Regions from separate parts of the Citrobacter amalonaticus genome, predicted to be linked through region 1. Evidence: riboswitches for the same ligand, from Rfam matches in the RefSeq annotation. Region 1 holds a riboswitch; each other region holds the start of a gene.
What was found. Region 1 has a riboswitch for cobalamin ahead of btuB (TonB-dependent vitamin B12 receptor BtuB). Riboswitches for the same ligand answer to the same signal wherever they lie in the genome.
Positions count from the first base shown of each region.

Region 1 (9,927 bases):
TTAGTATTGCAGGTGAAGCGATTCGCGGAGAGTTAGGTTTGTCAGCGACAGAGTTTGGTGTCCTGCTTTCCGCATTTTCATTGTCTTATGGCTTTTCACAGCTACCATCGGGTATTTTACTTGACCGCTTTGGCCCCAGAATTGTATTAGGAGCAGGATTAATTTTCTGGTCGCTAATGCAAGTATTAACCGGCATGGTTAATTCTTTCAGCCACTTTATTCTTATGCGCATTGGTCTGGGTATTGGCGAGGCTCCGTTTATGCCTGCGGGTGTGAAATCCATAACTGATTGGTATGCGCAAAAGGAGCGAGGAACGGCTCTGGGTATTTTTAACTCCTCTACCGTCATCGGTCAGGCCATTGCTCCTCCAGCGTTAGTGCTTATGCAAATTGCCTGGGGATGGCGAACGATGTTTGTCATTATTGGGGTTGCAGGTATTTTGGTTGGCCTGTGCTGGTATGTCTGGTATCGCAACCGCGCGCAATTCATCTTGCGGGATGATGAGCGCAGCTACCTTTCTGCGTCTGTTACGACACGTCCCCAGTTACATTTTAATGAATGGCTGGCGTTGTTTAAACGGCGTACAACCTGGGGAATGATTTTGGGTTTTTCAGGGGTTAACTATACTGGATGGCTCTATATTGCCTGGTTGCCCGGTTATCTGCAGGCGGAGCAGGGATTTAGCCTGGCAAAGACGGGGTGGGTTGCCGCGATTCCATTCCTTGCTGCTGCGGTAGGGATGTGGGTAAACGGCATTATTGTTGACCGCTTAGCAAGACGGGGTTACGACCTGACAAAAACGCGCAAAACGGCTATTGTGTGTGGTCTTACTCTGTCGGCACTGGGTACGCTGCTGGTTGTGCAATCTTCTTCGCCTGCTCAGGCCGTTGCTTTTATCTCTATGGCATTATTCTGCGTCCATTTCGCGGGGACATCGGCTTGGGGATTAGTGCAGGTGATGGTATCAGAAACCAAAGTGGCTTCTGTCGCCGCCATTCAAAACTTTGGCAGCTTTGTGTTTGCTTCATTTGCCCCCATCGTGACGGGCTGGGTGGTGGATACCACTCACTCCTTTAATCTGGCATTAGTCATTGCTGCCTGTGTGACGTTCACCGGCGCACTGTGTTACTTCTTTATTGTCAAAGATCGTATTGAGTAGAAAGCAAAAAAAATGCGGACCTCAGGTCCGCAAAAGTTCACGTTGGCTTTAGTTATTTGGGTATGAGAGAGACTCTCAGAACGGGCAGTGGCTTCAAGGGTTAAACGAGACCGCTCCGTTTCTGTGATGGATTATCAGACAGAAAGCTTGATAGGGATAATCGTTCGTTGCTATGCTACCTATCGCCATGAACTATCGTGGCGATGGAGGATGAATAATGAATATTCGTGATCTTGAATACCTGGTGGCATTAGCCGAACATCGCCACTTCCGGCGCGCGGCGGACTCCTGTCACGTCAGCCAGCCAACGCTGAGCGGGCAAATCCGCAAGCTGGAAGATGAGCTTGGCGTGATGCTGCTGGAGCGTACGAGTCGTAAAGTGCTGTTCACCCAGGCGGGTTTACTGCTGGTGGATCAGGCACGTACCGTGCTGCGTGAGGTCAAAGTGCTCAAGGAGATGGCAAGCCAACAGGGCGAAACCATGTCAGGTCCGCTGCACATTGGTTTGATTCCCACTGTGGGTCCTTACCTGCTGCCGCATATTATCCCGATGCTGCACCAGACTTTCCCGAAGCTGGAAATGTATCTGCATGAGGCGCAGACCCATCAGTTGCTGGCGCAACTGGATAGCGGCAAGCTTGACTGCGTGATCCTGGCGCTGGTGAAAGAGAGTGAGGCCTTTATTGAAGTGCCGTTGTTCGACGAGCCGATGCTGCTGGCGATCTACGAGGATCACCCGTGGGCGAATCGCGACTGCGTGCCGATGTCCGATCTGGCAGGCGAAAAACTGCTGATGCTGGAGGACGGTCACTGTCTGCGCGATCAGGCGATGGGATTCTGCTTTGAAGCCGGCGCTGACGAAGACACCCACTTCCGTGCGACCAGTCTGGAAACGCTGCGTAACATGGTCGCGGCAGGAAGCGGTATTACCCTGCTGCCTGCGCTGGCGGTTCCGCAAGAACGCAAACGTGATGGCGTGGTGTATCTGCCCTGCATTAAGCCTGAGCCGCGTCGTACGGTGGGACTGGTTTATCGTCCGGGCTCACCGCTGCGTAGTCGCTATGAGCAACTGGCAGAGGCCATCCGTGGTGCGATGGATGGCCATTTCGATAAGGCGTTAAAAAAGGCGGTTTAAGCCATTTAGCGCCGCTACCCGATAGGCTTCCGCCATGGTCGGGTAGTTAAAGGTGGTGTTAACGAAGTACTCAATCGTGTTACCACCACCTTTCTGCTCCATAATCGCCTGACCGATGTGAATAATCTCGGCTGCGCGTTCACCAAAGCAGTGAATTCCCAAAATCTCTTTGGTTTCCCGATGGAATAAAATCTTCAGCGTGCCCACGTTCATGCCGACGATTTGCGCGCGCGCCAGGTGTTTAAACTGAGCACGTCCCACTTCGTAAGGCACTTTCATCGCTGTCAGTTGCTGTTCGGTTTTGCCAACGGAACTGATCTCCGGGATGGTGTAAATCCCGGTGGGGATATCTTCAATCAGGTGCGCGTTCGCTTCCCCTTTCACCAGCGCCTGGGCGGCAATGCGTCCCTGGTCGTATGCTGCGGACGCCAGACTCGGGTAACCGATCACATCACCCACTGCGTAGACGTGCGGCAGCGCGGTCTGGTACATGCTGTTGACCTTGAGCTGACCACGGCTGTCGGTTTCCAGACCGATATTCTGCAACGCCAGGGAATCGGTATTCCCGGTACGGCCATTGGCGTACAGCAGGCAGTCGGCCTTCAGTTTCTTACCGGACTTCAGGTGCATGATCACGCCATCGTCGCAACCTTCAATCTTCTCATACTCTTCATTGTGGCGAATGACGACGCCGCTGTTCCAGAAGTGGTAAGAGAGGGAGTCGGACATCTCCTGATCGAGGAACGCCAGCAGACGGTCACGGGTATTGATGAGATCAACTTTGACCTCCATACCGCGGAAGATCGACGCATATTCGCAGCCAATCACCCCGGCACCATAAATAATCACATGGCGCGGTTCGTGGTGCAGGCTGAGGATCGAATCACTGTCATAAATGCGCGGGTGCGAGAAATCCACGTCTGCCGGATGATAAGGGCGCGATCCGCAGGCAATGACAAATTTCTCTGCCGTCAGGGTTTCAACCGTACCGTCATGACATTCCAGCGCCAGCGTGTGTTCGTCAACAAAATGGGCGTTGCCCTGCAAGATCTCGCAGTGGTTACGCTCATAAAAACCCTGCCGCATCCGTGTTTGCTGATTAATCACGTTGTCGGCATGGTTGAGAATATCGGCGAATGAGGAACGAAGCAGGCGGGAATGATCGCTGTAAAGGGGGTTCTGATTGAATTCGATAATACGACTGACTGCGTGGCGGAGCGCTTTCGACGGGATGGTGCCCCAGTGGGTGCAACCGCCGCCAACGTTATGATAACGCTCGATAACGGCAACGCGAGCTCCTTGCTTAACCAGACCCATTGCAGCGCCTTCGCCGCCGGGGCCGGAACCTATTACTATGGCATCGTAATCGTAGGAATGTGGCATGGTAAGGCTTACCTGTTCTTATACATAAAAGCAACAGAATAGTAACATCATTGCCGGGATAACCCAATTATCGTTGTGCTTTTTTGCGAAGCTGAAGCACAAACTGCGCGTAAACAATCATTCACAAAGCGGAACAAGCAGATTAACTTTGAACTCTGGTATAGTGCCAGACAAGACATTTGGAAGGATTCAGACATCGTGATGGGCGTTAGAGCGCAGCAAAAAGAAAAAACCCGGCGTTCGCTGGTAGAAGCCGCATTTAGTCAACTGAGCGCGGAGCGTAGCTTCGCCAGTCTCAGTTTGCGTGAAGTCGCACGTGAAGCGGGCATTGCGCCAACCTCCTTTTATCGTCATTTCCGTGATGTTGATGAGCTCGGCCTGACCATGGTCGATGAAAGCGGTCTGATGTTGCGTCAGTTGATGCGCCAGGCGCGTCAGCGTATCGCCAAGGGCGGGAGTGTGATCCGCACCTCGGTCTCCACATTTATGGAGTTCATCGGTAACAACCCTAACGCCTTCCGTTTATTATTGCGTGAACGTTCTGGCACCTCAGCGGCGTTCCGTGCCGCCGTTGCGCGAGAAATTCAGCACTTCATCGCGGAACTTGCGGACTATCTGGAAATCGAAAACCATATGCCGCGTGCGTTTACTGAAGCGCAAGCCGAAGCGATGGTGACGATTGTCTTCAGCGCAGGCGCCGAGGCGCTGGACGTGGGCGCGGAACAGCGTCGTCAGTTAGAAGAGCGACTGGTACTGCAACTGCGCATGATTTCGAAAGGTGCGTATTACTGGTATCGCCGTGAACAAGAGAAGATGCCCCTTATTCCGGGTAACGTGAAGGAAGAGTAATGAAACAGTCAGTTCAGGATAAAGGTACGCTGTTGCTGGCGCTGGTCGCTGGCTTGTCAATCAATGGCACATTCGCGGCGCTGTTTAGCTCCATCGTGCCGTTCTCTGTATTCCCGATTATCTCGCTGGTGCTGACGGTGTATTGTCTGCATCAACGTTATCAGAATCGCACCATGCCTGTGGGGTTGCCGGGCCTGTCTGCCGCCTGCTTTATTCTCGGCGTTCTGCTTTACAGCACCGTGGTGCGCGCGGAGTATCCGGATATCGGCTCCAACTTCTTCCCGGCCGTGTTGTCGGTCATTCTGGTCTTCTGGATCGGCGTGAAAATGCGTAATCGCAAGCAGGAAGTGTCGGAATAAAAACGGTCGATGTCCAGGCCGGATAAGGCATTTATGCCGCTATCCGGCGCTGCTTTGCCTGATGGCGCTGCGCTTATCAGGCCTGCAACGTATCACTTCGCCGTCAACAACACCCCGCACTCCATGTGGTGCGTATACGGGAACTGATCAAACAGCGCCAGACGTGACACGTTATGCGTCTGGCTTAATGTTTCCAGGTTCTTGCACAGCGTCTCCGGATTACAGGAGATATACAGAATGCGCGGATACGCCTGCACCATTTTCTCCGTCTCGCTGTCCAGACCGCTGCGGGGCGGATCGACAAAAATCGTTTCGCACTGATAGCTTTTCAGATCGATACCCTGCAAGCGGTTAAACTCGCGCACGCCGTTCATTGCCTGAGTAAACTCTTCCGCCGCCATGCGGATAATCTGCACGTTATCAATCTGATTCGCCGCAATGTTGTATTGCGCGGCGGCAACGGACGGCTTGGCGATTTCGGTCGCCAGTACGCGATCAAAGTTGCGCGCCAGCGCGAGCGAAAAGTTGCCATTCCCGCAGTACAGTTCGAGCAGATCGCCTTTCGATGCGCGGGTGGCATCCAGCGCCCACTCCAGCATCTGAATGTTCATTGCCGCATTCGGCTGTGTAAAGCTGTTCTCTACCTGGCGATAGATCATCTCTTTGCCCGCGACCGGCAAGCGTTCATCGATGTAATCCTGGTCCAGCGCGATTTTGGTTTTCGTTGCGCGGCCAATCAGATGTACGTTCAGGTTTTGCGCACGCAGAGCATCGCGCAACGCTTCGGCGGCTTCACGCCACTCGTCGTCCAGTTTTTTATGATACAGCAGCGAAACCACCGCCTGATTGCTCATGGTGGTGAGGTAATCAATCTGGAACAGCTTATGGCGCAGCACGCGGTTGTCGCGCACGCCTGCGATCATCGCGGTCATCAACTGGTTGATCAGTTCACTCGCCGCCGGGAAGCTGTCGACGCGGATTCGGCTTTTGCTCTGCTGATCAAAAATGATGTGATACAGGTCGTCACCATCGTGCCAGATGCGGAACTCCGCACGCATACGGTAGTGACTGACCGGTGAGCGAAACACTTCCGGAACCAGGTCAGAAAAGGGAGCCATCATACTCTGCAAGCGCACCACTTTCTCGGCGAGCTGCGCATCATACTGTTCTGTCGGAAGGTGTTCGGGGGTCATGATGTATCCTGAAAAATATAAGTACGCTGGGATTGTAGGGATTGCTCAACAGATGTCCAGACATTGATGACTTCCAATTTTTAACAAACGCGCTGGACAGTAAGATGTTACAAACTGTAGCATCCGTGTGCCGGTCCTGTGAGTTAATAGGGAATCCAGTGTAAATCTGGAGCTGACGCGCAGCGGTAAGGAAAGGTGAAATGAGAGCGTAAGCAGACACTGCCTTCGGGTGGGAAGTCTTCATTTCTATTATCCCTGACGGGGATAACCCTCCAAGCCCGAAGACCTGCCGGCTTACGTCGCAACTGGTTTTCATCATCGCGTACTATCGGTGGGACCTGCGGCATCCTTCTTATATTGTGGATGCTTTACAATGATTAAAAAAACATCGCTGCTGACGGCGCTCTCCGTCACGGCTTTTTCGGGTTGGGCACAGGATGCCACCCCTGACACGCTTGTCGTGACGGCAAATCGTTTTCAACAACCTGTTAATACCGTTCTGGCCCCTACTGATATCGTCACCCGCGAGGATATCGAACGCTGGCAGTCCCGAACCGTTCTGGATGTCATGCGCCGCCTGCCAGGCGTGGATGTCGCTCAGAATGGCGGCATGGGGCAAAGCTCTTCTCTGTTTGTGCGGGGTACCGAAGCGAAACACGTTCTGGTGTTAGTCGACGGTATTCCGGTCGCCCGTCCGGGCATTTCGAATAACTCCGATATTGACCAGATTCCGGTTTCGCTGGTACAGCGCATCGAGTATATCCGCGGTCCGCGTTCAGCGATTTATGGCTCTGGCGCGATTGGCGGCGTGGTGAACATCATCACCATGACGGGTGAGGAGCGTTCGCAGATTAATGCTGGCGTGGGGTCAAAAGGTTATCAGCAATATGACGGTACGTACCGCCAGCGTTTTGGCGATACCGTGGTAACCGCGGCCGGGGCTTATCAGACCACCAAAGGTTTCGATGTTCAGCCGCGTTCCAGCTACAGCGGCGATGGCGATCGCGATGGCTATCGCAATAAACTGTTCTGGGGAGGCGTTGAGCACAAATTTAACGACCAATTCGATGGTTACTTCCGTGGCTACGGCTATGCCAGTAATGCTGATTATGATCAGGGAAGCTGGGGTTATGACGGCGGAAACGACGAGCACCAGAATTACACCCAGTCGTGGGATACGGGGTTGCGCTTCAATTCTGGTATCTACTCGTCGCAGCTGGTCGCCAATTACCAGCGTATAAAGGACTATAACTACAGCAGCCTGAACGGGCGCTATGCGACAGGTTATAGCCTTGATGATATGGAACAGCGCTACGTCCAGTGGGGCAACAACGTTATTGTCGGACACGGCGCTGTCAGTGCTGGCGTCGACTGGAAACAAGAAAAGCTGATGTCCTTTGGCGAGTATGGGACAGACAACTATAAGCGTGATAACACGGGCCTCTATCTGACCGGGCAACAGCAGATTGATAGCGTGACGCTGGAAGCGTCGGGCCGTGAAGACCATGACGACCAGTTCGGCTGGCACGGTACCTGGCAAACGGCGGCGGGATGGCAGTTTGTTGATGACTATAAGGTGACGCTTTCCTATGGTACGGGCTTCCTTGCGCCTTCACTGGGGCAACAGTTTGGTGCGGAGCGTTTTGGTATCGCCTCTAACCCAAACCTGAAGCCGGAAGAGTCGAAGCAGTGGGAAGCCGGGTTAGAAGGGCTGACCGGTCCGCTTGACTGGCGTCTGTCGACCTATCGCTACAAAATTCAGAACCTGATCGACTACAACAACAATACCTACTTCAACGTTAAATCCGCGACCATCAAAGGTCTGGAATGGACGGGGAACCTGACGACCGGGCCGGTCGATCATCGCTTAACGTTGCAGTATGTTGATCCGCGTGATGATGAAACCGATCAGCAGCTTTATCGTCGTGCGAAACAGCAGGTGAAGTACGAGCTGAGCGGACAGGTTTACGATCTGGGCTGGGATGTGACCTATCAGTATATTGGCGAGCGTTACGATTACGACTACGACAATTCCCGTAAGGTGAAAATGGGCGGGCTGAGCGTGTGGGACATCGGACTTTCATATCCAGTCACCTCACATCTCACAGTTCGTGGTAAAATAGCCAACCTGTTCGATAAAGATTACGAGACAGTTTATGGCTACCAAACTGCAGGACGGGAATACACCTTGTCTGGCAGCTACACCTTCTGATCCACGTCCCACCGTGCTGGTATTTGATTCCGGCGTCGGTGGGTTGTCGGTCTATGATGAGATTCGGCACCTCCTGCCGGATCTCCACTATATCTACGCTTTCGATAACGTGGCTTTTCCTTACGGGGAGAAGAGTGAGGCGTTTATCGTTGAGCGCGTTGTTGAGATCGTGACGGCGGTACAACAGCATTATCCTCTCTCCCTGGCGGTTATCGCCTGTAACACGGCCAGTACGGTCTCTCTTCCTGCCTTGCGTGAGAAGTTTGCTTTCCCGGTCGTGGGCGTGGTGCCAGCGATAAAACCGGCGGCGCGTCTGACGGCGAATGGCATTGTCGGGTTACTGGCAACGCGCGGGACGGTGAAACGTCCTTATACGCATGAGCTAATTGCGCGCTTTGCGAATGAGTGCCAGATAGCCATGCTGGGGTCTGCAGAGCTGGTGGAACTGGCGGAAGCGAAGTTGCACGGCGAGCCCGTGCCGCTGGAAGAGCTGCAACGGATCCTGCGCCCGTGGCTGCGGATGCCGGAACCGCCTGATACCGTGGTGCTTGGCTGTACCCACTTTCCCCTGTTGCAGGAAGAACTCTTACAGGTTCTGCCTGAAGGAACGCGACTGGTCGATTCCGGGGCGGCCATTGCGCGACGTACCGCCTGGCTATTAGAACATGAAGCGCCGGATGCGAAATCAGCAGATGCCAACATTGCCTATTGCATGGCGATGACGCCAGAAACTGAGCAATTGTTGCCCGTTTTGCAGCGCTATGGCTTTGAATCGCTCGAAAAACTGGCGGTTTAACGCTGTTTTGGGCAAATATTACGCACTCGGAAAATTATTTTAAATTTCCCCTTGTCAGCCCGAAATAACTCCCTATAATGCGCCTCCACTGACACGGAACAACGGCACGCAAGCCGCCGGGTCAGCGGGGTTCTCCGGTGAAAACCAGTGATGAACACCGACAGAGAAAAGCAAAAATAAATGCTTGACTCTGAATGAGGAAAACGTAATATACGGGACCTCGCGACAGAGCGCTAAAGCGCGTCGCAACTGCTCTTTAACAATTTATCAGACAATCTGTGTGGGCACTCAGAGTGATATGGATTCTTAACGTCCTCGGACGAAAAATGAATACCAAGTCTCAAAGAGTGAACACGTAATTCATTACGACATTTAATTCTAAGAGCATCAAACTTAAATTGAAGAGTTTGATCATGGCTCAGATTGAACGCTGGCGGCAGGCCTAACACATGCAAGTCGAACGGTAACAGGAAGCAGCTTGCTGCTTCGCTGACGAGTGGCGGACGGGTGAGTAATGTCTGGGAAACTGCCCGATGGAGGGGGATAACTACTGGAAACGGTAGCTAATACCGCATAATGTCGCAAGACCAAAGAGGGGGACCTTCGGGCCTCTTGCCATCGGATGTGCCCAGATGGGATTAGCTTGTTGGTGAGGTAACGGCTCACCAAGGCGACGATCCCTAGCTGGTCTGAGAGGATGACCAGCCACACTGGAACTGAGACACGGTCCAGACTCCTACGGGAGGCAGCAGTGGGGAATATTGCACAATGGGCGCAAGCCTGATGCAGCCATGCCGCGTGTATGAAGAAGGCCTTCGGGTTGTAAAGTACTTTCAGCGG
Region 1 is NZ_CP014015.2:1,567,634-1,577,560, reverse strand. Features, by position in the region: gene AL479_RS07575 (MFS transporter) at 1-1,160, shown strand, start outside; gene oxyR (DNA-binding transcriptional regulator OxyR) at 1,378-2,295, shown strand; gene sthA (Si-specific NAD(P)(+) transhydrogenase) at 2,278-3,678, opposite strand; gene fabR (HTH-type transcriptional repressor FabR) at 3,877-4,527, shown strand; gene AL479_RS07555 (YijD family membrane protein) at 4,527-4,886, shown strand; gene trmA (tRNA (uridine(54)-C5)-methyltransferase TrmA) at 4,979-6,079, opposite strand; cobalamin riboswitch at 6,194-6,388, shown strand; gene btuB (TonB-dependent vitamin B12 receptor BtuB) at 6,453-8,291, shown strand; gene murI (glutamate racemase) at 8,236-9,087, shown strand; rRNA gene AL479_RS07535 (16S ribosomal RNA) at 9,483-9,927, shown strand, end outside.

Region 2 (9,927 bases), 1.8 Mb from region 1:
CGGTGGGGATTGCCAGTACCACATCGGGCCAGCGGACGCCGCTCAGATTCCCGAGCAACCAGAACATAATGCCGCGTGCCTGTTCCGCGTTGGCAGAGCGGGTGATGATCAGTGAGGTCAGCGCATTGAATAACTGGGAGCTGGCAATCCCGGCGAGAATGATTTGCGTCGTAACCCCACCGCCTTGCCTGCCGCCTGCCGCTACCGCCAGAAGGGCCACAAACAAAAAGGCGGTCAGGGCACCGACAAATGCGCCGAACGACATGCTGATCATCCCGGCACCCAGTCCGGTCAGCGCAACCAACACCGCACCGGTTGAGGCGCCTGCGGAAATGCCCAGCAGATACGGCTCGGCAAGCGCATTGCGCAGTAACGACTGTAAAACCACGCCCGACACGGCCAGGCAGGCGCCACAACTGGCGGAGACCAGCGCACGGGTCAGGCGATAGTTCCAGACAATCCCGGCATCCAGTGCATCAACCGGATAATGGGTGTCAAACAGATGATTTGCCAGCGTGTTGAGTACGTGCTGCCAGGGAATAAACGTCTCGCCAATGGCGATCCCTGCCAGCAGGACGCCGCACATCAGCACGCTAACCCAGAGGGCGTGGGCGCAAACATTGACCGCTAACCGACTGACGGCGTGACGCGTCCTGCGTAAATCGCTCATAGTGACCTGCGTTTCGGAGTGCATAAAACGCGCCGGACCCGTCGGGATCTGGCGCGAAACGAGGATTAATGCGCGGCCTGAGGATGCGCTAAACCGTACTCAACCAGGGCGTCAGCCAGTTTCTCAACACCGTCGATCGTTCTGATTCCGGCATTCATAGTCTGTACATCAATCACCGGTAAATGATCGGCTTTAACGGCGGGGATCAGTTGGGTGACCGGGTCGGATTTCAAATATTCCATTTTCACCTGCCAGTCATCGGCCGGGAAACGCCGGCGACTCATTTCCCCCAGCACAATCACTGTCGGCTGGGCTTTGGCGATGGTTTCCCAACCGACCGTTGGCCATTCTTCGGCGGAATCAATGACGTTTTTGATACCCAGGGTCTGCGCAATCCAGGCGGCAGGTCCTAATTTCCCGGCGACGTAGGGATCCAGTTGCAGGTCGGCGCTGGAGAACCAGAAAACGGCGGAGACGTTGTTGTCCATCCCGGCGATTTTGTTTTTCGCTGCCGTTTCACGTGCTTTGAGGCTGGCAATCAGTTCGTTGCCCTTATCCTGAACGTCGAAGATCGTCGCTAAGTCGGCCACTTCCTGATAGACCATTGCGATATCAAACATGCCTTTGCGCACGCCGTCACCGCCATCTTCGTTATCTTTCGCGCAGTCTGCCGGTGCGGTATAGACCGGGACCTTCAGTTCGCTGAACTGTTCATAAGAGGCCACCGTGCCCGCAGGACCGATCTGCCATTCGAACTGGCTGGCGACCAGATCTGGTTTTTTGGCAATGATGCCTTCGAAGCTGGGGATGTTCTGGGCAATAACTGCAATCTTGTCATTTGCCGCCTTATACGCGTCGGGAACAGGCCCGAACCACAGCGATGTGCCTACCACTCGATCGGCCAGGCCCAGCGCATACAGGATCTCAGTGCTGTTTTGTCCTACGGTGGCCACACGTTTTGGCGCTGCGTTAAACGTGATATCCCGACCACAGTTTTTTATCGTCAATGGATATTCCGTTTTGGCTGCATGAGAAAGACCTGAGGTGAGAAACAGCGCGGTACCAGCAACAACCAGAAGCATTTTTTTATAAGGTACAGAGGTAACATTAGCGTGCATTATTATCATCCCGTTCATGCCAGAATCTGAACGTCTGGTCATGGATTATATCGTTCCATATATCGGGAGAGTTCATGACGATAGATGACAGGACATCGTGAAATTTACGCATGACGTTATGAAAATAAAGAAAGTCAGCAGTTCAGTCAGAAATCTGATTCACTCTTTCACGGTGGCTTATATCAAATAAATCATCACATGGACCATCCCGTCCACTCAATGGGGCATAAATTTGACAGCAGGTCTCCTGACTCACGGTAATCAGAATATCGGCCTTCCCATAAAGATTCGCTTTACAGTGACCTGCAACAAAATATGCTGCACGAGGATATTCTGCATCCGCCTACAGTTGCGGGGGCAGTCATGGCATGGGATTGTAATAATCCGCACCATGTTCCTATTCATTACAATGTTGGTGTAATGAAATGCTGTCGGAAAAGACTGTATCGGCATTTGTTAACAAGATCAATCGCAAGGGGAAAGAAGGGTTTGTTTGAGATAAATAATGTCTATTTATTAAATATCAATGAGTTATGTTTTATCTGGTAATAAAATTCTGGATAACGAAACGTCATAGTGAAAAGCTAAATGAGAATTGATTGACGTTGATCAAGTAATATTCTTATTCATGCTAATTTATGTGATCTCTCCATATGCACTAATTGCCAGTCATCGTGCATATCCATTACAACCTGAAAATGATTACGTCGCCAGAATGAATAACCTCCCGGTAAAAAATGGTGGGTATGTAAGTATAATAAGTTGTACTGCTGTTGCTCGCAGAATGTTTCAGCAAAAGCGAGTAACTGACCCCCAATACCTTTTCTGCGATAACGTTTGTCCACATAGCAGCGACAAATTTCTGCCGTTTCTGTCAAAATATAGCGTCCGCGAAGTTCGGTAATGCGGTCGTCATATTGGCAGACGGCCAGGGTAGCAATGAGTTCATGCTTTTCGCTCCAGGCACACAGCAATACATTCCGCTGCTGTTGAATATACTGCTGTTGCAGGTTAAAAACATCCTGTCCGGCATCAGGGACTGGCCTGTCCGCCGCAAAGAACTCGTTCAGATGTTGAATCAGAAATAACTGAACCGCCGGAATATCTTCTCCGGTCATTTCACGTAGCGTAAATGAAATCACGAGTTGTCACTCTTATTCGCAGGAACAGAAAGCAGATAATAACAACACGGGAGGGGAAAAACAGGGGGCAGAGCGGAAAATGTTACCGGCCTGTACAGGAACAGACCGGTAATCGCAAAAAGATTATAAATCAGCCAGCGCCGCGTCGCGGTTCGGGAAGAAGGCCAGACGACCCGGAATCGGTTTAATACCAGCGCGCGCCATCGTGCGCAGCGGCTGGAACTCGAGGTTACTTACGCGCAGCTCGCAGCCTTCTGGCAATCTTTTCACAAAGCGCTGGAAGGCATCGAGACCGCCAGCGTCCAGCACCGGTACCGCGTCCCATTTCAGTACGACAATGCGCTTGCCTTCGATGCGCGACTCCAGATCGGTAAACAATCCTTCCGCGGCCGCAAAGAACAGCGGGCCGATCACGCGCAGCACCAGCACATCTTCGGGTACTTCGACGTTCACCGCTGCCAGTCGCGTCATGCGCGCGATACGGCGCATAAACAGTAACGAGGCCAGCACAATCCCGACGCTGATGGCAATGACCATGTCAAACAGCACCGTCAGCGACATACACATCATCATCACAATGATGTCGTCTTTGGGCGCATGACGCAGCAAATCCACAACTTTGTGCGCTTCGCTCATGTTCCAGGCCACCATCAGCAGCAGGGCCGCCATCGCCGACAACGGCAGCCATGAAAGCAACGGCGCCAGCGCCAGCAGCGCCATGATCACCAGCAGCGCGTGGATCACCGCGGAAATGGGGGACGTTGCGCCAGCGCGGACGTTTGCTGCCGAACGGGCAATTGCCGCCGTTGCGGTAATCCCACCAAAGAAGGGGGCGACAATATTACCGAGTCCCTGGCCAATCAGTTCGCTGTTGGCTTTGTGTTTCGTGCCGGTCATCCCGTCGAGCACCACGGCGCAGAGCAGGGACTCGATCGCCCCCAGCATGGCCATTGAGAATGCCGCCGGAAGCAGGGCGCGCAGGGAATCCCAGCTCAATGTGAAGTCAGAATCCGGTAGATTCCACGGCAGCACCAGTTGCGGCAGCAGTTGCGGGATCCCGTTGCCCTGTGAGCCGTCGGCGAGAATATAGTGGAACTGAGAACCAATGGTGGCAACGTGGCCGCCCAGCAGGTTGATGATCCCCATGACGGCACAGCCGGCGAGCAGGGCGGGCAGGTGACCTGGCAGGCGAATGCCCAGACGCGGCCACATCATCAGCGTACCCAGCGTGACCACCCCGATGGCGGCATCGCCCAGGTTAATGGTCGGCAGAGCCATGAAGAGCGCGCCGACTTTTTGCAGATAGTGTTCCGGGACGTGGGCCATCTGCAGACCGAGGAAATCTTTGATTTGCATGGTACCAATGGTGATACCAATCCCTGAGGTAAAACCTAAGGTAACCGAGACCGGGATGTACTCAATCAGGCGGCCAAAGCGGGCCAGGCCAAAGAGGATCAGGAAGACCCCGGACATCAGCGTCGCGACAAGCAGGCCTGCCAGCCCAAATTGTTGCGAAACGGGATAGAGGATCACCACAAACGCGGCGGTCGGGCCTGAAACGCTAAAACGCGAGCCCCCGGTTAAGGCAATAACAATCCCGGCCACAGCGGAGGTATAAAGTCCGTACTGCGGCGCGACACCGCTCCCGATAGCCAGCGCCATCGCCAGCGGGATAGCAATAATCCCGACGGTGATCCCGGCAATCACATCACGGGTAAACCGTGAGGCGGTATATTTTTCCTTCCAGCAAGCGTCGATGAGGGCGCGGAAAGGCATCACATGTGAGGAAAAAATTCTGTTCACAATAATGTTTCATCCATGAGCGCATCATCTGTCAACTCAATGAAATGGCGGGTTGGCAGGTGAAGGAGGCATAAGTCATACAAATAAAGGTTACAGATAAAAAAACCCGCCGCAGCGGGTCTTTGAGCCGGGTTCGATTAATGCTCGAACATAGCAGAAATTGATTCTTCGTTGCTGATACGACGAATCGCTTCGGCCAGCATACCCGACAGGGTCAACGTACGCACGTTCGGCAGTGCTTTGATTTCGTCGGTCAGCGGAATGGTATCGCAGACAACAACTTCATCAATCACAGAGTTACGCAGGTTGTTTGCCGCATTGCCTGAGAAGATCGGGTGAGTGGCGTAAGCGAATACGCGTTTTGCACCACGTTCTTTCAGCGCTTCAGCTGCTTTACACAGCGTACCACCGGTGTCGATCATATCGTCAACCAGGACGCAGTCACGACCTGCAACGTCACCGATGATGTGCATCACCTGAGAGACGTTTGCACGCGGACGGCGTTTGTCGATGATCGCCATATCGGTGTCATTGAGCAGCTTAGCGATAGCGCGGGCACGCACGACGCCACCGATGTCCGGAGAAACCACAATCGGGTTATCCAGATTCAGCTGCAGCATATCTTCTAACAGAATGGGGCTACCAAATACGTTATCAACCGGTACGTCGAAGAAGCCCTGGATTTGTTCAGCATGCAGGTCAACGGTCAGAACGCGGTCAACGCCGACGCTGGACAGGAAGTCAGCGACAACTTTTGCCGTAATCGGCACACGGGCGGAACGTACACGACGATCCTGGCGCGCATAGCCAAAGTAAGGGATAACGGCGGTGATACGGCCTGCGGAAGCACGGCGCAGGGCATCAACCATAACGACCAATTCCATCAGGTTGTCGTTCGTTGGAGCACAAGTGGACTGGATGATGAAAATATCACCACCGCGTACATTTTCGTTAATTTGTACGCTGACTTCGCCGTCGCTAAAGCGACCTACAGCGGCGTCGCCGAGAGAAGTGTACAGGCGGTTGGCAATACGTTGTGCTAGTTCCGGGGTGGCGTTACCAGCAAAAAGCTTCATATCAGGCACGAGAAGAACCTCAGGCATGCGTCCATTGGTGGAAAGAGTTTGCCAAAAACTGTGCGGGCCAGGCAGCACTCTCTCCATGCGGTGTATTAACGAGCGCGATGCAACGTCTGGAACAGGGTGACGTTGTCACCGAAACTCAGCTTGCCCGGCTTACCCGTCATCATTCATGTTTTATGCGCGCTGGCTTCAAGGCCTCACACCAGTCACATACGGGTGTATGCGCCTGGCAATTCGTCATCTCGCCAACGTACTGAAACGTCAATGATTCAGAGTAACGCTCTATGCAGTGGAGAGAGGTTGACACCCTTCGCCACAAAGGCATTGAGCCATTCCGGGGCTTGCTCAAGCACCTGCCGGGCACGAGACTCTGTATCGAATTCAGCAAAGACACAGGCTCCTGTACCAGTCAGGCGCGACGGCGCGTATTCTAACAGCCAGGAAAGCGCCGCATCAACCTCGCGAAAACGTTTTCTTGCGATAACCTCGCAATCATTGCTGAATTCACATTTTAATAACGTTTCTATTGACCTTTTTGGCGTATTACGGGGGAGGTCGGGATCGTTAAAAATCATCGGCGTAGGAATGCTGACGCCAGGATGCGCCACCAGATACCATTTTTCGGCCGGTTCCACCGGCGTCAGGATCTCTCCGACGCCTTCGGCAAAGGCGGCGTGTCCGCGGACAAACACCGGAACATCAGCCCCGAGCGTTAATCCGAGCGCGGCCAGTTCGTCCAGCGACAGACCACACTGCCAGAGATGGTTTAGCGCGACCAGCGCGGTTGCCGCGTTTGACGATCCGCCGCCCAGGCCTCCGCCCATCGGCAGACGCTTTTCGATACGGATATCCGCACCGCTACCGGCTGGCAGCCGACCACGCTCTGCAGCTGTTTTCATCAGCAGTCGCGCGGCGCGGACGATCAGGTTGTCTTCATGCGCCACGCCGTCAACCGGCGTCAGGAGATGAATTTCGCCGTCGCGGCGCGGTTCCAGGCTGAGGGTGTCGCCATAATCGAGAAACTGAAACAGCGTTTGCAGCGTGTGATAACCGTCCGCACGTCGTCCGGTGATGTATAAAAACAGATTCAGTTTTGCCGGAGAGGGCCACTGGGTCATCATTTTACAATCCAGTTATCCATTTTCAGCTTGATACGCTGAGCGCCGTCGGACAGTTCCATATTGGCTGGCATCGCCGGGGTGGTTTTGCTGTCGTACGCGCTGTAGACCACCTTCCAGTTTTTTCCGTCCTGGCGGTAGTTCACTTCGCTCAGGCGGTACTGGTCGTCGAGTTTATAGTCGGTCGCGTCGCCAGGCAGGCCAAGGATCCACTGACGCAGGCTGTTCAGCGGAATCGGCATGCCGGTCAGCTTGCCGATCATCTCTTCGGCATCATCAGCGGTATAGCGCTGGCCTTTATTGTCCATCAACTGCACGTTACCCGGCTGCGCGTTCAGTTCAAGCTCGGTGCTGCCAAGCGGGTTGGTCAGCAGCAGGCGATAGCGATCCTGGCCGGTCTGTTGCCAGAAAAAGCGCGCATAGACCTTCTGCTCGTCGGAAATATAGGCAAACGCGCCGCGCGTCTGATACTGATTCAATTGACGGACCTCCTGCTGATGCTGCCGCCATTGAGGAGAGTCCGGACTTTTCCCCGGGCCTTTCGGCGCGTTGATCGTACAGGCGGTCAGAACCAGGGTTGCCAGCGGAAGCAGGCGGATCAGGCGAAAATCGGGCAGGGTCATAATGATGACGAATCCTTGTGATACGTTGCAATAATAACCCTTAATGCTAGCGCCGCGCGGGTATATCGTCTACGTTCACGTTATCTTAATTTAAGCGGTCAGCGATTACTCCAAAAGGGGGCGCTCTCTTTTATTGATTCCGCGCATCCTGTATGATGCGAGCAGACTAACCATATCAACGCTGGTACTACTCCCGCAGACATGACCCTTTTAGCGCTCGGCATTAACCATAAGACGGCACCTGTATCGCTGCGAGAACGCGTAACGTTTTCGCCGGATACGCTCGATCAGGCGCTGGAAAGCCTGCTTGCGCAGCCAATGGTGCAGGGCGGCGTGGTTTTGTCGACGTGTAACCGCACGGAGCTGTATCTTAGCGTGGAAGAGCAGGACAACCTGCAGGAAGCGCTGATTCGTTGGTTATGTGATTACCACAATCTTAATGAAGAGGAGCTGCGCAGCAGTCTCTACTGGCATCAGGATAACGATGCGGTCAGCCATCTGATGCGTGTCGCCAGCGGTCTGGATTCACTGGTACTCGGTGAACCACAGATCCTCGGTCAGGTGAAAAAAGCCTTTGCGGATTCGCAAAAAGGTCACCTGAACGCCAGCGCGCTGGAACGTATGTTCCAGAAATCTTTCTCCGTCGCCAAACGGGTCCGTACCGAAACCGATATCGGCGCCAGCGCCGTGTCCGTTGCGTTTGCCGCCTGTACGCTGGCGCGCCAAATCTTTGAATCGCTTTCCACAGTCACCGTGCTGCTGGTCGGCGCAGGCGAAACCATCGAGCTGGTGGCGCGCCATCTGCGCGAACACAAAGTGCAGAAGATGATCATCGCCAACCGCACCCGCGAGCGGGCGCAGGTTCTGGCCGATGAAGTGGGCGCCGAAGTGATCGCACTCAGCGACATCGACGAACGTCTGCGGGAAGCTGACATTATCATCAGTTCAACCGCCAGCCCGCTGCCTATCATTGGCAAAGGGATGGTGGAGCGCGCGCTGAAAAGTCGCCGCAATCAGCCGATGCTGCTGGTGGATATCGCCGTTCCGCGCGATGTCGAACCGGAAGTCGGCAAACTGGCTAACGCCTATCTCTATAGCGTTGACGATCTGCAAAGCATCATTTCGCACAACCTGGCGCAGCGCAAAGCCGCGGCAGTGGAAGCCGAAACGATTGTCGCGCAGGAAACCAGCGAGTTTATGGCCTGGCTGCGCGCTCAGGGCGCCAGTGAAACCATTCGTGAATACCGGAGTCAGTCTGAGCACGTACGGGATGAACTGACCGCAAAAGCGCTTGCTGCTCTGGAGCAGGGCGGCGACGCGCAGGCCATTATGCAGGATCTGGCATGGAAACTGACCAACCGCCTGATCCATGCGCCAACCAAATCTCTTCAGCAGGCTGCCCGTGACGGGGATGACGAACGCCTGAATATCTTGCGCGACAGCCTCGGGCTGGAGTAGCAACACATCCTTCTTTTTACAAGGTGCATTTACGCCTATGAAGCCTTCTATCGTTGCCAAACTGGAAGCCCTGCATGAACGCCATGAAGAAGTTCAGGCGCTGCTGGGTGATGCGGGAACCATCGCAGACCAGGAACGTTTTCGCGCACTGTCGCGCGAGTATGCACAGCTAAGCGATGTTTCTCGCTGTTTTACGGACTGGCAACAGATTCAGGACGATATCGAAACAGCACAAATGATGCTCGACGATCCTGAAATGCGTGAAATGGCGCAGGAAGAACTGCGCGAAGCGAAAGACAAGAGTGAACAACTGGAACAGCAGCTACAGGTATTGCTGCTGCCGAAAGATCCGGATGATGAACGCAATGCGTTTCTGGAAGTTCGCGCCGGGACCGGCGGTGATGAAGCGGCCTTGTTTGCCGGCGATCTGTTCCGCATGTACAGCCGCTATGCCGAAACGCGTCGCTGGCGCGTGGAGATCATGAGCGCCAGCGAAGGCGAGCACGGCGGCTATAAAGAGATTATCGCCAAGATCAGTGGCGACGGCGTCTATGGTCGACTGAAGTTTGAGTCCGGCGGGCATCGCGTGCAGCGCGTACCGGCAACGGAATCACAGGGGCGTATCCACACCTCTGCCTGCACCGTGGCGGTGATGCCGGAGCTGCCGGAAGCCGAACTGCCGGATATCAACCCGGCCGATCTGCGTATTGATACTTTCCGTTCCTCCGGGGCGGGTGGTCAGCACGTTAACACCACCGACTCCGCCATCCGTATTACCCACCTGCCGACCGGCATTGTGGTGGAGTGTCAGGATGAACGTTCGCAGCACAAGAACAAAGCCAAAGCGCTCTCGGTGCTCGGCGCGCGTATTCGCGCGGCAGAAGTGGCGAAACGCCAGCAGGCCGAAGCGTCA
Region 2 is NZ_CP014015.2:4,641,736-4,651,662, reverse strand. Features, by position in the region: gene AL479_RS22435 (FecCD family ABC transporter permease) at 1-670, opposite strand, end outside; gene AL479_RS22430 (ABC transporter substrate-binding protein) at 736-1,788, opposite strand; cobalamin riboswitch at 2,008-2,236, opposite strand; gene AL479_RS22425 (GNAT family N-acetyltransferase) at 2,415-2,906, opposite strand; gene dauA (C4-dicarboxylic acid transporter DauA) at 3,054-4,706, opposite strand; gene prs (ribose-phosphate diphosphokinase) at 4,871-5,818, opposite strand; gene ispE (4-(cytidine 5'-diphospho)-2-C-methyl-D-erythritol kinase) at 6,085-6,936, opposite strand; gene lolB (lipoprotein insertase outer membrane protein LolB) at 6,933-7,556, opposite strand; gene hemA (glutamyl-tRNA reductase) at 7,758-9,014, shown strand; gene prfA (peptide chain release factor 1) at 9,052-9,927, shown strand, end outside.
Region 2: linked by a shared signal. The riboswitch ahead of AL479_RS22430 (ABC transporter substrate-binding protein) and the one ahead of btuB (TonB-dependent vitamin B12 receptor BtuB) in region 1 are both predicted to bind cobalamin.

Region 3 (9,927 bases), 1.5 Mb from region 1:
TTAAAGCGCCACGCGCAGTTCCTGCGGGTTTTTGCCCGTCACGACGTACTTCGTCTCTTTAATGTGCAAGATGGCGGATTTAGCCTGATATTTCGGGCGTGCCATCTGATCGTTCAACGTCGGGACTGGCTGCGGTGATTCACGCTTGGCGTAACGTGCGGCGTTTTTACCAATCTGACGATAGGTTTCCAGCGTCAGCAGCGGGGCCTGCGGGAACAGCTCCAGGTTGGACAGCGGCGGCAGTCCCTGTTGATGGATGACCGTCGTGCCTTTTGACTGGATGCCGATAGAGATGCCGGAACCACTCAGACGGTTACCCTCAACGGCAACAAACGCCACGTCGGATGATTTAAAGCAGCGAATCACACGCGCTTTAATCCCTTCCTCTTCAATCCCGGCAATCACTTCGCGCAGAATGTTTTTATGCGGCAGACCAACGATATTCACGGTCTGAGAGAGGCCAAATGCCGGGCCGACAGCAATGATCACTTCATCCTGTTGCGTGCCTTGTTTCGCCTCGCCAATTTCCGTCAGAAAACTGTCACCGGCCGGTGCAGCCGCCGCGGCTGACGTTCCCGGCGCGCGAAATGAGACGGGCTTATCGCTGGTCTGCATTTCGGACAGCACGTCTTCAATAATCTGGCGCAGCAATTTTTCATTAATTTCCATTGTTCACCCCTTAGCCAAGCTCGTTGGGATCAAGTGCGCCAGGGATGTTTTTAATTTCTTCCCAGCGTTCGCCTTGCAGGCGATAACCTGTTGCCGGACCGGCATAATCGTTGACGTCATTGACGGCAGAGAGCACTTGTCCATCGCCGACGATAATGGCGGAGGTATGCAGATAGTCCCCGGTTAACTTGGCTTTCTGGATGTTGAGCATGTCCTGCGCGACATCGGTAAAGCCGCCCTGAGCCAGCGCTTTCACCACTTCCAGACCGTTGCGGTTCTTGTTGATGATTTCCTGCGCAAACTTGATGTCCTCAACGATGTTACGTTCAGGCATGTCTTTCGAACCGTGTGCGTAGGTTGCGGCTTCAACTTCTTCATCCGTAATTGGCGGCAGACCCATGCCGGCGAAAACCGCCTGCAGAGCGCGTGCTGCTTTGTTACGAATGGCGATAACGTCCTCTTCACGTACCGGACGCAGACCACCGTCCACTTTCAGGTCGCGCTGGATAACGTTGTAGTCATCGAAGTCTTCTGCATCTTCGTTGGAGCCCGCGAACATGTTGTCGTAGTTCGGCACGGCGGAATAACCCGAAGAGATAAAGTCGGTACCCGGCAGGAACTGCATCAGCAGACGCGCGGTACGACGCATATCGGAGTGGGTGAAGGTCTGGTCGTTACTGGAGGCGCATTCCAGATCCAATGATGAGCAGATCAGGTTTTCTGCCAGTACCGCTCGGATCCCTGATGGAACCGCAGACGGAACGCCGATGCAGCTCACAGAGCCGTTTTGCAGACCCTGCACGCCCGCCGCTTTGGTGATGTAAATGCAGCGTGCTTCCAGATACAACATGGATTTGCCTTCGGCATAACCCATCTGTACTTCGGAACCTGAACCGGAGGTGAAGCGCATTTTCAAACCGCGAGAAGCGTAAGAAGAGGCGAGGAAACCTTTTGACCACGGCGTATCATCGCCGTCGGTAAAGACCGGTTCGGTACCGTAGACGGAGATGGTTTCGGCGTAGCAGGTATGGCCCAGCATGCCGAGTTTCAGTTCGGTGGCTTCTTCCAGCGAACATTGCGTCAATACGCCCGGACGACCCACCTGGGAACCGACCAACAGCGCAATGGCGTTAAACGGAGCATAACGTGCCACGGCCACAGTGGTTTCTTGCTCATCAAACCCACGCCATGCGCCTTCAGCGGCGTCGGCAGCAATCTGCACCGGGTTATCTTTGACGTTGGTGACGTGCGCCTGCTGGGAAGGAGTACGACGTGCGCGCATTTTTTGCATCGCCATCATCATCTCAACCACGTTCATGTGCGATACCACTTCGACAATTTTTGCCGGGGTCATCGCTGTGGTCAGTGGCACAATGTCGCGACGTTTCACGTTAGGATCGCACAGCATGTTGGCGAGCTTAACGGAGTCCATCGCCATCACTTCTTCTGCGCGCGCCAGGTTGATGCCGTAGCGAGCAATGAAGTGGTCAATCAGGTCAAACTGGCTGACCGATTTGCCATCGAGTTCGGTGACGGCGCCGTTAACGATTTTAATCGACGGCTTAGGATCGTTCGGGCTTTCCATCGCAATGAAGCCTTCTTCGATCCACTCCTTAACGAATCCGTCCTGGTTGACAGGGCGTTTCGCCAGTGCTTCAAATCTTTTCGATCTCATGAATGAGCCTCACGGATATCAGATGTAGGACGGGCGATCGTTTTTCGGTTCTGAACCGAGGGTCGCAAGGACGGTTTTACCGATTTCTCGCGCGGAGATAACCGCCTGACGTACTGCGCCGGAATCGCCGGAGATCACCAGGATCGCTTCGTTACTGAAGCTGGTGCCATGCGCCGGAGAGCTGTATGCCACGACTTCAACGTTCGCGGCTTTCAGAGCGGTATCCGCCATCAGAACGCCGACGGAAGCCGGAGCGCCCACAATCACGCCGCAGGCTCGGCCAACCGGCGCACCAAACGCTTTTTCCAGCGCGTAGCTGGCGCGTGCGGTGTACTGCAGTTCGATGTGTCCGGCTTCGTTGCCATAAACATCACCGAAGGTACGGTCAAGCTCTTTCAGCGCCACTTCAATTCCGCGCTTCACGTCGGAAACGTCGTTACCGCCGATAATGATGAGTGAACCGTGACCCGCGCCGCCTTTGGTATCGCGAGGGAGTTCAATGCTTACTACTTCGGTATTGGTGGCTTTGACCGCTTCGTCAGCCGCCATAATGTGTGGACCCGCGCCGGTACGCGCGCCCAGGATGCCAATGGAGCGATAGCGCTTCTCAAGCTTCATTGCTTCCAACAGGGCACTGTCTACGTTTGCAATCACCAGACCTACGGTGTCGCCAATCGCGGTGCCAACAAATTCCGTTAAACTGCAGCTCTTCTCTGCCATAGCCGTCTCTCGTTTTGGATGGGTTTTATCAGGGGTACCCGCTTGATCAGGCGTTGCCACACGGGCAATGACCTGCGCCATGATCTGTTCAACCAGTTCATTGCTACTCATGGGTTAATTCCCTTCGGTAAGATTTTTTCTACATCGGTATGAGGGCGTGGAATCACGTGTACGGCTTTCACTTCTCCCACGTTGCGCGCAGCGGCAGCACCGGCATCGGTCGCCGCTTTTACGGCACCGACATCACCGCGAACGATGACGGTTACCAGCCCTGAGCCAATTTTTTCGTAGCCGACCAACATGACATTGGCTGACTTCACCATTGCATCTGCGGCCTCTATGGCTGCAGTTAAGCCTTTGGTTTCTACCATTCCTAATGCTTCTTGTTGCATAAAGACCTCGCCTGGGTTGTCCCGATATTCATGACTATAAAAAGAAGCGAGGAAAAAGAATGGCTGACTTGAAAGTCTGGGTGAAAAATTAGTGGGCTGTGAATATGACAAACTTGCTGTTTTTTATTTTATCTCTTTGTTTTTATTGTTTTTGTTAATTTTTATTAATGTGATATTTTGGCTTTTGCTATTCCATATTTACATTTTAGAGGATGACAGGGTTAATTTAATTTGCTATGCGGGAAAACCAATTTGTGACGTTGATTGGAAAAGGGAAATCTTCAAATAACCAATTTTTGCTATCACGAATCGTCCTGGTTAATTACACTCAGGCACTCTACACGCTGCCTTTGAATAAATAGATGGCAAGAAATTGCTATAACAAAACGATTTTTCCAGGTCTCAGAATGCGCAGTTTGCCAACAATTTTCAGCGGCCTCTTCCTATAGTAGGTGTCGTTGTACTCTACGACCAGCAAGGGTCCGCTGGTAAGGACACGAACGCTTCTAAGAAGGTGTCACAATGAATGATTCACTGAAAGCGCAATGCATTGCCGAGTTTTTGGGTACCGGATTGTTTTTGTTTTTTGGTATCGGCTGCCTTAGCGCACTGAAAGTCGCAGGCGCCAGTCTGGGTCTCTGGGAAATTTGTATTATTTGGGGTCTGGGTATTTCGCTTGCGGTTTATCTGACGGCGGGAATTTCCGGAGCGCATCTGAACCCGGCAATCACGGTCGCACTCTGGATGTTTGCCTGCTTCCCGGGACGTAAAGTTCTGCCTTACATCATCGCGCAGGTTGCGGGGGCGTTTGGCGGTGCGGTGCTGGCCTATCTGCTCTACGGCAATTTATTTATTGAGTATGAAACTGCCCACAGCATGGTTCGCGGCAGTGTCGATAGCCTCTATCTGGCCAGTATTTTCAGTACGTATCCGGCGGCTGCGCTGAGCGTGTGGCAGGCGGCTGGGGTCGAAATCGTCATCACCTCTATCCTGATGGGGCTGATTATGGCGCTGACCGACGATGGTAACGGTGTGCCTAAAGGGCCACTGGCGCCGCTGCTGATCGGTATTCTGGTCGCGGTAATTGGTGCATCTACAGGCCCGTTAACCGGGTTTGCCATGAATCCGGCGCGTGATTTTGGTCCTAAACTGTTCGCCTGGATGGCAGGTTGGGGAGATATTGCGATGACCGGCGGACGTGATATCCCGTACTTTATTGTGCCGATTATTGCGCCATTGATTGGTGCGTGTGCAGGCGCGGCTATCTATAAGTACCTTATTGGTAAAAATTTGCCCTGTAATACGTGTAAAATCGAAGAGACGGACGCGTAATTTTGACTCGCGTGGCTAATATCACGTCTTTAATTTCTATTTCGTGATCTGCTTTCACGAACTGACTAAAAAGTCTCCCCACCCAGGGAGACTTTTGTTATTGTCCCTTGTGCTTTCTGTCATTTACACACAAGGATAGGGGATGATAAGAAGTAAATGTAAAATTTATGTTTTCATTATAACAATGGATTAACTGAGGGATTTTATCATGATTTCTGCGAGTACCCTGAACTCAGAACTCATTAATAAAATCGCACAGGATTTTGCGCAAGCGACCAGCCTGGCTGTTGTGGTTGTCAATATTCACGGTGATGAGATTTCTGAGCTGTTTAATTTCACGCCTTTTTGCCAACTGATGCGTCAGCATCCGCAACACAGTACCCGGTGTCGTATGAGCGATCGCTGTGGGGGACTGGAAGCGTCAAAATCGGATCAACCCTGTATTTATCGCTGCCATGCCGGGCTTACCGATTTCTCTATTCCTCTCGTGATCGCAGGCCATCTTGTTGGGTTCGTCCTGTGCGGCCAGGTGCGTTTACGTAACGATGATGGTGCCGATCTGCTCGATATCATGAAGGTTGACGATCGCTGGCAGGCCGATCCTGAACTGCTCAATGAGTTCAGTAATGTCCCGGAAATGGACTATTCACGCGTGATGGCCTCGGCGGATCTGCTCAAACTCATTGTTGAAAACTGCCTCAAAAAGCAACTCAATTTCGTGGTGATTAAAGACAGCACGCAACCTGCTGAACCTGCGCGCCCGGCACGCGCCGCCAGCCCTCATGACAGCAAAATGAAGAAGGCGTTACGCTATATTGATGCACACCTGTCAGACGATCTTCGCCTTGAAGATGTGGCGTCGCACGTTTATCTGAGTCCGTACTACTTCAGCAAACTGTTCAAAAAATACCAGGGCATTGGTTTTAACGCATGGGTCAATCAGCAGCGCATGGCCAGTGCCAGAGAGCTGCTTTGTCACAGTGACTGGAGCATTGCCAGCATTGCCCGCAATTTAGGTTTTTCGCAAACCAGCTATTTTTGCAAAGTGTTCCGTCAGACTTATCAGGTTACGCCGCAGGCCTATCGGCAAAAAATAAATGAAAACTTGCCGGCTGAATCGGCATAAATAGCAATATTTTGCTATTGCCGATTTTTGATATTCTCGCGTAATCCGGTCATTTATAATGGTTAAGTATTTTTAGTACAGCAATAAATTGTCATAGCGCAATAAAATATCGCTCTTTGCGGAATAAACTTCACCAGTTTTTATTTCTGTGATGAGATACAGTGTCATCGTTAAGAGGTTTCATTATTCTCTTGCATGACATTTCATTCAGAATCGTTTTATTGCGACATTTCTTGTTGATAAAAAATGCGCAACGAATAAGTAACGAAAAAGTATTGTTGTGATGAGGAGAATTCATTCTGTTCATCATTTAAGCTGACAGGTTTGACACAATTGTGTCTGGGAAGGGGGTGAAAATCCCCCGCAGCCCCCGCTGCTGTGATGCTGACAACCCCGTGAAGACCACTGATCGCAAGATTGGGAAGGACGGGCGAGGACGACGCTAAGCCAGAAGACCAGCCTGTCGGATACTACCAACAACTTCGGTGGGAAGTGGGTTGCTCAGATACGTACAGTCGGAAGACTGGGTGTCAGTACATCCCTACCACCCTGAACAGGATCAGGGTCATGGCGGCAAAGCAGTACGCGTTTGTTCTGGCTGGTACCGGTAGTGGCTGTGGTAAAACCACGGTGACGCTGGGCTTGCTGAACGTGTTGAAACAACGTGGTTTACGCGTCCAGCCCTGCAAAGTCGGCCCTGATTATCTGGATACCGCCTGGCATACGGCCGTCAGCGGTACCGCCTCCCGCAATCTCGATAGTTTCATGCTCCCCGAGCCGGTGCTTAATGCGTTGTTCCGTGAACAGATGCAGGACGCGGATATGGCGGTGATCGAAGGGGTGATGGGACTGTACGACGGCTACGGCACTGATCCTGACTACTGCAGCACCGCCGCGATGGCAAAACAGTTGGGCTGTCCGGTGATTCTGCTGGTTGACGGGAAAGCCGTTTCTACCTCCATTGCCGCCACGGTGATGGGCTTCCAGCATTTTGACCCGACGCTGAACATTGCCGGCGTTATCGTTAACCGCGTCAACAGCGAGTCCCATTTCCAGTTGCTGAAAACCGCTATCGAGCACTACTGCGCTGTGCCGGTGCTGGGTTACGTCTCGCGCGTTGACGGTGTCGCGCTACCTGAACGGCATCTGGGACTGGTGACCGCGCGCGAGTCTGTCGTTAATCAACAATCATGGCAGGATTTCGCCGCCCGGCTGGAAAGCACGCTGGATATCGATCGGTTGCTGGCCTTAAGCCACCTTCAGGCATTGCCGCAAGGCGAATGGCCAGAACGTCCTGCGCCCAACGCCGGAGAAGGACTGACGCTGGCGATGGCTGATGATGAGGCCTTTAATTTTTATTATCCCGATAACGTGGCGCTGCTGGCGCGTACCGGCGTCAACATTGTTCGCTTCAGCCCGATCCACGATTGCGAATTACCCGATTGTCAGATGGTCTGGCTGGGCGGTGGTTATCCGGAACTGCACGCGGCCGCGCTGGCGGCCAATACCACAATGCTGGCAAGCCTGCGTGATGCGCACCTGCGCGGCGTCGCCATTTATGCCGAGTGCGGCGGATTAATGTACCTCGGTAGCCTGCTGGAAGATGCCGACGGGGTTGAGCATCGCATGGCCGATATCCTCCCCGGTCGCAGTAAAATGGGTAAACGACTGACCCGCTTCGGCTATTGCGAAGCGCAGGCTCTGCAGCCCACGCTGCTGGCCGCGGAAGGCGATGTGCTGCGCGGTCATGAGTTCCATTATTCCGATTTTTCCCCTGAAACGCCCGCCGTGCTGGCATGCCGTAAAGTCCGTGACGGTCAGACGGTGCAGGCGTGGTCCGGCGGCTGGCAAATCGGCAACACTTTCGCCAGTTACCTGCACGTTCACTTTGCTCAGCGTCCATTAATGCTTAATCACTGGCTGAATGCCGCGCGGGAGGCGTTATGACGCTACTGGCATGGTGCGTGGCCTGGCTTCTCGACGTCGTGATTGGCGACCCGCCAGACTGGCCACATCCGGTGCGCTGGATAGGCAATCTGATCAATGCCGTGCAGCGGCTTATCCGCCGCTACTGCAACAGTAACCGGGCGTTACGCATCGGTGGTGGGGTGATGTGGCTGGTGGTTGTGGGCTTAACGTGGGCGGTTGCCTGGGGCGTGTTACATCTGGCGACGCTGATTCATCCGTGGCTCGGTTGGGTCGTTGAAGTCTGGATGATTTTCACCGTGCTGGCGGGGCGCTGTCTGGCAACGGCGGCGCAAGAGGTTGAACGTCCGCTACGCGAAGGCAATCTTGCACAAAGCCGTGAAAAGCTCTCGTGGATTGTGGGTCGCGACACCTCGCAGCTTCAGCCGGAACAGATCAACCGGGCGGTCGTGGAAACCGTAGCGGAGAATACGGTTGACGGCATTATCGCGCCGCTGTTCTTCCTCTTAATCGGCGGCGCGCCGCTGGCGATGGCCTACAAAGCGGTGAATACCCTGGATTCCATGGTGGGTTATAAACACGAAAAATACCGGGCGATTGGCATGGTCAGCGCTCGCATGGACGACGTCGCGAACTACATTCCTGCGCGACTGAGCTGGCTGCTGCTGAGCGCGGCAGCGGTGCTGTGCCGCCGTGACGGCTCCCGGGCGCTCTGCGTGGGGTGGCGGGATCGCTACAACCACAGCAGCCCGAACTGTGCCTGGGCGGAGGCTTCCGTTGCCGGTGCGCTGGGTATTCGACTGGGCGGCCCGAATGATTACTTTGGCGAGCGCGTTGAAAAACCGTGGATCGGCGACGCGCAGCGCACCATTTCTGTAGACGACATTTCCCAAACAATTCGACTGATGTGGGTTGCCTCAACGCTGGCTCTGGCGCTGTTCCTTGTGACGCGCTGGCTGGTGGTGGGTGTGGCCTGAGGATAAATGACAATGCAATACATCCAGCAACCCCAGGCGATTGAAGCCAAAAGTTTTGACATCATTGGCGAGATCATCCATGAAACGCGCCCGGAGTATCAGTTTGCCAGCCCGCTACATGAAGCCATCATCAAACGGGTGATTCACACCACCGCTGACTTCGACTGGCTGGATATTCTCTGGTTTTCGGATGATGCGCTGGAACAGCTTTGCGCAGCGCTGAGTCGCCCGACGGTTATCTATACCGACACCACCATGGCGCTTTCGGGAATCAACAAAACCCTGCTGGCGAAGATGGGGGGCGAGTGTCGCTGCTATATCAGCGATCCGCGTGTGGTAGCGCAAGCGAAAGCGCAGGGTATCACTCGCTCAATGGCGGCTGTCGATATTGCCGTGACGGAAGCGTGCGAAAAAGTGTTTGTCTTTGGCAACGCCCCCACTGCGCTGTTTCGCCTGTTGGAAAAGGACGTGGCGGTAAGCGGCGTGGTGGGGGTGCCGGTGGGATTTGTCGGCGCGGCGGAATCCAAAGAGGCGCTGACGCACAGCCAGTTGCCCGCCATTGCCGCCCTCGGACGCAAAGGCGGCAGTAACGTGGCGGCGGCGATCGTGAACGCCATGCTGTATCACATGCAGGGGGCGCGATGAGCGATCAGACTTTCGACGCGCCCGTCTGGCATAACGGTAAAGCGCTGCGCAAAGGTTACACCACCGGTTCGTGCGCCACGGCGGCGGCAAAAGTCGCCGCGCTGATGGTTCTGCGTCAGCATTTGATCCATCAGGTATCGATTGTCACACCGTCCGGCGTCACCCTGTGTCTGAACGTGGAATCACCGCACATTGAAGGACAGCAGGCCATTGCCGCGATCCGCAAAGACGGCGGCGATGATGTCGACGCCACCCACGGAATGTTGATTTTCGCCCGCGTCACGCTGAATGACAGCGGTGAAATTGTCCTGCTCGGCGGCGAAGGTGTCGGCACGGTCACCCGCAAGGGGATTGGTCTGCCTGTCGGCAGCGCGGCCATTAATCGCACTCCGCGTCATACCATTGAATCCGCCGTGCGTGAGGCGATAGGCCCGGTACGCGGGGCGGAAATCGAAATTTTTGCCC
Region 3 is NZ_CP014015.2:24,193-34,119, reverse strand. Features, by position in the region: gene pduD (propanediol dehydratase medium subunit PduD) at 1-669, opposite strand; gene pduC (propanediol dehydratase large subunit PduC) at 680-2,344, opposite strand; gene pduB (propanediol utilization microcompartment protein PduB) at 2,363-3,175, opposite strand; gene pduA (propanediol utilization microcompartment protein PduA) at 3,172-3,456, opposite strand; gene pduF (propanediol diffusion facilitator PduF) at 3,979-4,788, shown strand; gene pocR (transcriptional regulator PocR) at 4,997-5,914, shown strand; cobalamin riboswitch at 6,218-6,393, shown strand; gene AL479_RS00160 (cobyrinate a,c-diamide synthase) at 6,482-7,861, shown strand; gene cbiB (adenosylcobinamide-phosphate synthase CbiB) at 7,858-8,817, shown strand; gene AL479_RS00150 (cobalt-precorrin-8 methylmutase) at 8,830-9,462, shown strand; gene cbiD (cobalt-precorrin-5B (C(1))-methyltransferase CbiD) at 9,459-9,927, shown strand, end outside.
Region 3: linked by a shared signal. The riboswitch ahead of AL479_RS00160 (cobyrinate a,c-diamide synthase) and the one ahead of btuB (TonB-dependent vitamin B12 receptor BtuB) in region 1 are both predicted to bind cobalamin.